Regions from separate parts of the Streptomyces sp. NPDC002044 genome, predicted to be linked through region 2. Evidence: riboswitches for the same ligand, from Rfam matches in the RefSeq annotation. Region 2 holds a riboswitch; each other region holds the start of a gene.
What was found. A riboswitch is a leader RNA that binds a small molecule or an ion and turns the genes downstream of it on or off. The one in region 2 is predicted to bind cyclic di-AMP.
Positions count from the first base shown of each region.

Region 1 (2,252 bases), on a different contig from region 2:
GGGCCGATCTGCTCGATGACGGCGAGGACGGCCTTCTCGACACCCTTGCCGAAGTAACGGTTGGGGTCACCGTCACGAAGCTCGATGGCCTCGAATGCACCGGTGGAGGCGCCGGACGGGACGGCAGCACGGCCGGTGCTGCCATCGTCGAGGCCCACCTCGACCTCGACCGTGGGGTTGCCTCGGGAGTCCAGGATTTCCCGGGCTACGACGACGTCGATGGACGGCACGAGCATCTCCTTCTGGGATGTGACGCTGGGTGTGCGGTGGCGTGTCAGGCCGTGGGATGGCCTTGCCGCCTAGAGCCTAACCGGCTCGGGGCATTCGGCCGGACGACCGCCCGGGTCCTGGGACGAAAAAGGGCCCGAATACTCCCGTTCCAGGACATAGGACTCTCGATCGGCACGCCTGCGGCCGCACACACCACCGCCCGGCGCGCGGGGGGATGCGCGCCGGGCGATGGGGACCCTGCGTGGTGCGGCGGGCGAAGCGCGGGGGCTCCTGCGGCGGGTGCCGCGGGGTCAGCTGGATCAGCTGAGCTTGAGCTTCTGGCCCGGGAAGATCAGGTCGGCGTCCGAGACGATGTCCTTGTTGAGCTCGAAGACCTTCTCCCAGCCGCCCTGGACGTCGTTGGCCTCGGCGATGGTGCCCAGCGTGTCGCCGGACTTGACCTCGTACGAGCCGTTTCCGGTCTTCGGGGCCTGGGCCTTCGGCTTGGCGGCCGGAGCCGGGGCCTCGGAGCGCTCGGAGCGCGTCGTCGGGGCCTGGGCGCGCTTGGTCTCCACCTTCGGCGCGGTCTTCTTGGTTTCGGTCTTCTTGGTTTCGGTCTTCTTGGTTTCGGTCTTCTTGGTCTGCTTCGGGGTCTCCGTCGAGCCGCCACCGGTGGAGGAGGAGTTCGACAGGCCCACGCCGCAGGACGGCCAGGCACCCTTGCCCTGGCCCTTGAGGACCTTCTCCGCGATGGCTATCTGCTGCGACTTCGTGGCCTGGTTGGCCTGGGCGGCGTACGTCTTGCCACCGAACGCGGCCCACGTGGAGGACGAGAACTGCAGGCCGCCGTAGTAGCCGTTGCCCGTGTTGATGGCCCAGTTGCCACCGGCCTCGCACTGCGCGACCTTGTCCCACTCGGACGCGGTGGCGGCGCTGGCGGTGCCGGCGGCCATCAGAGGGGCGGCCACGGCCACACCGGCGACACCGGCGAGCGTGACGAGGCGGACAGCCTTGGAACCGCGGCGGTGCTTGCCCTTGCCGGAAAGCAGCATGGAGTTTCTCCTCACCGACGCCTACGAGGTGAGCTGTCGGGTTCGGGCGAGTGAGTTGCCCGGCCGTGCGACCTAGCGCACGTCTTAACCCCTAGCCGGTGGCGTGACCGTCTCTCAACGGCCGCTCCCGGCGCCTACCTTGGTTCCCCCGCTCCTGCCTTCGGCGCTTGCGCGACGACTGTTCCCCCCGTCCGCCGGCAGGATTCGGCGATGCGGTCGAAGGAGCCCGCGGTGGCGGGCGATTCAGAAGGTAGACGGCTCCCTCCCCGATGTTCAACGCGCCGCATCGGGGAGAAACGCCCCTACTTGCGCCCTCCCCGGAAGCGTTTGCGCAGGTGAGGACGGGGTTTGCGCGAGCTCCGGGGCGGGACACGCCAGTTGACCGGAAGAGACACATGTCTCACTTACAGAAAACGGACAATCAATCCTTTAAAGGGTGCCCGAAGTACCCCTATTTCGCGCTTAGATCCAGGTTCTGGCCGGGCTTGATCAGGTCGGCGTCCCCGCCGATGACCTGCTCGTTGGCGGCGTAGAGCGCGTTCCAGCCGCCCTTGAGTCCGTTGGCGTCCGCGATGGCGGTCAGGCTGTCGCCCGACTTCACGGTGTACGAGGGGTCCGACGCGGCGTCAGACGCTCCGGGAGCCTCGAAGGCGGGCGTTCCGCGGTGCTTGCCGCTCCCCTCCGCCGGGAGGGCGGGCGGGACCGACGGGTCGGTGGAGGCGCCCGGGGTCGTCTGCGGCGTCGGGCCGGTGGAAGCGCCGGGGGCCGGGGTCGTGGGCGCGCCCGGGCCGGCCGGGGCCGTCGGGTCGGCCGGCGCGGTGGGGTCCAGGGGGTCCACGGGGGCCGTCGGGGCCACCGGGGCGGTCGGGTCCGCGGGGGTCGTGCCCGGGCCGCCGGGGGTCACGGGGGCCGTCGGGTCGGCCGGGGCCGTCGTCGGGTCGTCCGGCGCCGGCATGACGGGAAGTCCGCCCGGCGGCGCGCTCGGGGCGT
Region 1 is NZ_JBEOXU010000177.1:7,626-9,877, forward strand. It holds gene eno (phosphopyruvate hydratase) at 1-236, opposite strand, end outside; gene ABT106_RS28340 (transglycosylase family protein) at 531-1,262, opposite strand; cyclic di-AMP (ydaO/yuaA leader) riboswitch at 1,266-1,438, opposite strand; gene ABT106_RS28345 (LysM peptidoglycan-binding domain-containing protein) at 1,714-2,252, opposite strand, start outside.
Region 1: another riboswitch for cyclic di-AMP. It lies ahead of ABT106_RS28340 (transglycosylase family protein); the one in region 2 lies ahead of ABT106_RS29995 (M23 family metallopeptidase).

Region 2 (2,252 bases):
GCGTGGTCATCGTGGACCGGCCCGGCGCGGTCCAGACGCAGCTGCTGATCGGCCGCATCGGGCCGGACCGCCACGACCGCGTCTGGGCGCCCCAGGTGCTCGGCACGTACTGCCTGGGCGGCACCCTCACCTCCCGCCTGGACAAGGTGCTGCGCGAGGAGAAGGGGTACACCTACGGCGTGCGCGCCTTCGGGCAGGTGCTGCGTTCCACCGCCGACGGCAAGGGCGCCTCGATGCTGGCCATCAGCGGCTCGGTGGACACCCCGAACACCGGTCCGGCGCTCGAGGACCTCTGGAAGGTGCTGCGCACCCTCGCGGAGGGCGGTCTGACCGACGCCGAACGGGACGTGGCGGTGCAGAACTTGGTGGGCGTGGCCCCGCTGAAGTTCGAGACGGCCGCCTCGGTGGCCGGCACCCTCGCCGACCAGGTCGAGCAGGAGCTGCCGGACGACTACCAGGCGCAGTTGTACGCGCGGCTCGCCGAGACCGGCACCGTGGAGGCCACTTCGGCCGTCGTGAGCGCGTTCCCGGCGAACCGGCTGGTCACGGTGCTGGTGGGCGACGCTTCGCAGATCGAGGAGCCGGTGCGGGCGCTCGGGATCGGCGAGGTCACCGTCGTCACCAACTGACGCTCGGATCAAGGGGCTCTGGCGGCTTGGCCGCCAGAGCCCCTTTTGTCTGTTTAGTGGTGAGGTTGCTCGTATGCGGTGTGGCGTACGCAACAAAACAGCTCGTGTGTTTGGTGATCGGCTGATGATCCGCCTAGCGTCAGCCGTGCTGTTCGTCAGTTGTGCCCGCCGCACCCGCGGCACCGGACAGCGATCGCCGAGTCCCCGTCAGGCGCGAGCCTGGGGAGCCGGGGACCCACATCAGTCCCTGGGGTGAATCGGGCCGCCTCGCAAGAGGAAGCCCGTAGGAGACCTTCCTGCTCCGAACCCGTCAGCTAACCCGGTAGGCGAGAGGGAAGGAAAGGAACAACCTCTTCATGGCGTTTGGCAGTCGTACCGCCGGCTCCGGCAAGCACCGCGGTTCCAGCCGTCTGAGCCGCAAGACCGCCGGCTACGCCGGTATCGCCGCCCTCGCCACCACTGGCGTCGTCGGTTCCCTCGCCGGCCCGGCCTTCGCCGCGGACAACAGCACCGAGCACTCCGTCCCCGACGCCGGGTACAACGCGGTCGTCGTGGGCGACGACCTCGCGGGTGACATCGAGGACCAGGCCGAGTCGCAGCAGCGCGCCGCCGAGCACGCCGCCGCCAAGGCCCAGGCCGAAGCCGACGCCAAGCAGCGCGCCTCCGAGGCCAAGCGCATCGCCGAGGCGAAGGCGAAGGCGGAGCGGGACGCGGCCGAGCGCGCGGCCCGCGAGGCGGAGCGCAAGCGCCTCAACACCTTCGTCGCGCCCGTCAGCGGCGGCATCAGCACCCACTACCACGCCGGTGGCGGCATGTGGTCCTCCGGCAGCCACACCGGCATCGACTTCCGCGCGAGCGAAGGCACCTCGGTCCACGCCGTGGGCGCCGGCACCGTCGTGGAGGCCGGCTGGGGCGGTGCCTACGGCAACAACGTCGTCATCAAGCACAACGACGGCACGTTCACCCAGTACGGGCACATGAACTCGCTGAACGTCTCCGTCGGCCAGCAGGTCACCCCGGGCCAGCAGATCGGCCTGTCGGGCTCCACCGGCAACTCCAGCGGCCCGCACCTGCACTTCGAGGCCCGCACCGGCGCCGACTACGGCTCGGACATCGACCCGGTCTCGTACCTGCGCTCGCACGGCGTCAGCCTCTGACCCGTACGGCCCCCGCTGCACCCGCTTCGCCGAAGACCCCGGCTCGCATCGCGAGCCGGGGTCTTTTGCGAATGTTTCGCTTTTCCGGCCGCTCTCGGAAATTATCGTGTGTTGCAATAGAGTCGCAGCACACTCTGGCACGGCAGTCGGAAATAGGCGGAGGTTCGGTCTTGCGTATTCCTGCGCACGCGGTATGCACGGCAATTCGCGACGACATCGTCTCCGGGGTCTTCGAGCCGGGCAGCAGACTGACCGAAGAGGTCCTGGCCCGCCGGTACGGGGTCTCGCGCGTCCCGGTCCGCGAGGCGCTGCGGACCCTGGAGTCGGAGGGGTTCGTGACGACCCGGCGGCATGCGGGCGCCTGCGTCGCCGAGCCGACGGAGCAGGAGGCCGCCGACCTCCTGGAGCTGCGGATGCTGCTGGAGCCCCTCGCCGCCGCCCGGGCCGCCCGGCGGCGCACCGAAGC
Region 2 is NZ_JBEOXU010000219.1:571-2,822, reverse strand. It holds gene ABT106_RS30000 (M16 family metallopeptidase) at 1-629, shown strand, start outside; cyclic di-AMP (ydaO/yuaA leader) riboswitch at 814-973, shown strand; gene ABT106_RS29995 (M23 family metallopeptidase) at 986-1,786, shown strand; gene ABT106_RS29990 (GntR family transcriptional regulator) at 1,957-2,252, shown strand, end outside.

Region 3 (2,252 bases), on a different contig from region 2:
TCCAGATCGCCGTCCCGGACCATCTTCCAGAACTCCCGGCCGTCCGCCGGATCCGAGAGCGGGAGGTTGACGTTCCGGACTCCGGGGAGTTCCACGTCCGGCCCTTCCAGGGCGTGGTCGGCGTCGTTGCGGAAGTCGAAGACGGTGTGGAGACCCAGTGAGATCAGGAACTCTGCGTCGGTTTCGGTGGCATGTGCGAGATGTCCGCTTCGGAAGAGTCGTCCCGGCCTGACCCTCCGTCCGTCCGAAGTCGGCAAGCCGCCCACGTCGCGGAAGTTCCGCACTCCGGTCAGCTCCGGCTCCGGCTGCCGCGCCCCGGCCGGGGCCGGGGGTATCTGCTGGGTCACGTGAACTCCTCCGCGTCGTCGTGGGGTGTCCGAATTACACTACTTGACACCAACTTGCCATATCCGGAGGCGAGATCGGGCGCCTCCCCGTGAGCCAGATCATACGGTGACGGTGCGTGCCTGATCGCGGAGGCCCAATGGCCCAGCCAGACCGGTTGTTGGCAGCCGGGAATGGACGCAGGGTGACGGGACTTCCGTCGATCCCTCATCTCTGTGATTCCGTCAGGTAATTCGCGGCTTGTTCCTTGCGGCCGGACTCGATTACCTTCGCGATCGATCCGGGCGGACCGCCGAATCCTGCCGCCACCCGGAAAACCGCACCCGACTATTCACGCGCGGCAGGAGCGGGGGAACCAGGTAAGCCGCCGTCCCGAGTCTTCATATCGGGACGGCTCGGGGTGAAGCCGTACATGTGCCCCTACGTGTGCGGCCGGACATCTCCAGTCCGAACCCGACAGCTCACCTCGCAGGCGACGGAGAGGAAACCGCCATGCCCGCAAAGGGTAAGCACCGCCGTCCCAAGTCCCTTTCCATCTCCCGCGGTTTCGCCGTCGCGGGCACCGGCGGTGCGGCCCTCGCGCTGCCGCTGCTGGGCGCCGCCGGCGCCCAGGCGGCCGGAGCCCCGGCCGCCGCTCCGGTGACGGCGCCCGCCGTCGCCCCGCAGCTGCCGGTCGCGCTGCAGGCGGCTCCCGCCGCCCCGGCCACCCCCGCGGCGGCCCCGGCCGCCGCTCCGGCCGTGTACACGGTCGTGTCCGGCGACTACCTCTCCAAGATCGCCGCGGAGCGGGACCTGACCGGCGGCTGGGAGCAGCTGTACGCCGACAACCGCGAGGCCGTCGGTACCGACCCCTCGCTGATCCACCCGGGCCTGAAGCTGACGCTCGGCGCGAAGGGCGCGTCGGCCCCGACCGCCTCCGCCCCGGCTCCGGCTCCGGCGGAGAAGCCGGTTCAGAAGAAGCAGAAGCCGGCCGAGGCCCCGGTCTCCGGCAAGGCCGCCGCCGGGGAGCAGGACGCCCCCGCCGCGAAGGCGCAGCCCAAGGCGAAGCAGAAGGCGCGCGGCGCCGAGACCTCCACCGGCGCGACGGCCCCCTCCGGCGCCGGCTTCGTGGCCCCCGTCGGCGGCGGGGTCTCCACCCAGTACAAGGCGAGCGGCGCCATGTGGTCCTCCGGCTACCACACCGGAGTCGACTTCATCGCGAGCTCCGGCACCACCGTCAAGGCCGTCGGCGCGGGCACCGTCGTCTCCGCCGGCTGGGGCGGCTCGTACGGCAACGAGGTCGTCATCCGGCACGCGGACGGCAAGTACTCCCAGTACGGCCACCTCTCCTCGCTGTCCGTCTCGGCCGGCCAGAGCGTGAGCGCCGGCCAGCGCATCGGCCTCTCCGGCTCCACCGGCAACTCCTCCGGCCCGCACCTCCACTTCGAGATCCGCACGGGCCCGTCCTACGGCTCGGACATCAACCCGCTGGCCTACCTCCGCTCGAAGGGCGCCACCGTCTGACGGCATCCGCCGCGGGAGTGACACGCGCGTCAGGCCGGGGCCCGAGAGGGGTCCCGGCCTGACGCGTACTTATTCCTCGTCCTCCGGGTGGTATAGATCACGGTCCGTCAACCCCTGCTTACGTTGGCGTAGGTTGCCCGCCGCGGTGAAGGATGCTGTTTCGTGGCAGCGACGACGACGACACTCAAGACCATCGGCTCGTACGCGGCGATCGGGGACAGCTTCACCGAGGGTGTGGGGGACCCGGGACCGGGGGGATCATTTCTCGGCTGGGCGGACCGGCTCGCCGTGCTCCTGGCCGATCGACGCGACGAGCACGACTTCCGATACGCGAACCTGGCCGTGCGCGGCCGGCTCCTCGACCAGATCGTGGCCGAGCAGGTCCCGCGGGCCAAGGCGCTCGC
Region 3 is NZ_JBEOXU010000079.1:1,920-4,171, reverse strand. It holds gene ABT106_RS20020 (tyrosine-protein phosphatase) at 1-347, opposite strand, end outside; cyclic di-AMP (ydaO/yuaA leader) riboswitch at 660-835, shown strand; gene ABT106_RS20015 (LysM peptidoglycan-binding domain-containing M23 family metallopeptidase) at 838-1,848, shown strand; gene ABT106_RS20010 (SGNH/GDSL hydrolase family protein) at 2,011-2,252, shown strand, end outside.
Region 3: another riboswitch for cyclic di-AMP. It lies ahead of ABT106_RS20015 (LysM peptidoglycan-binding domain-containing M23 family metallopeptidase); the one in region 2 lies ahead of ABT106_RS29995 (M23 family metallopeptidase).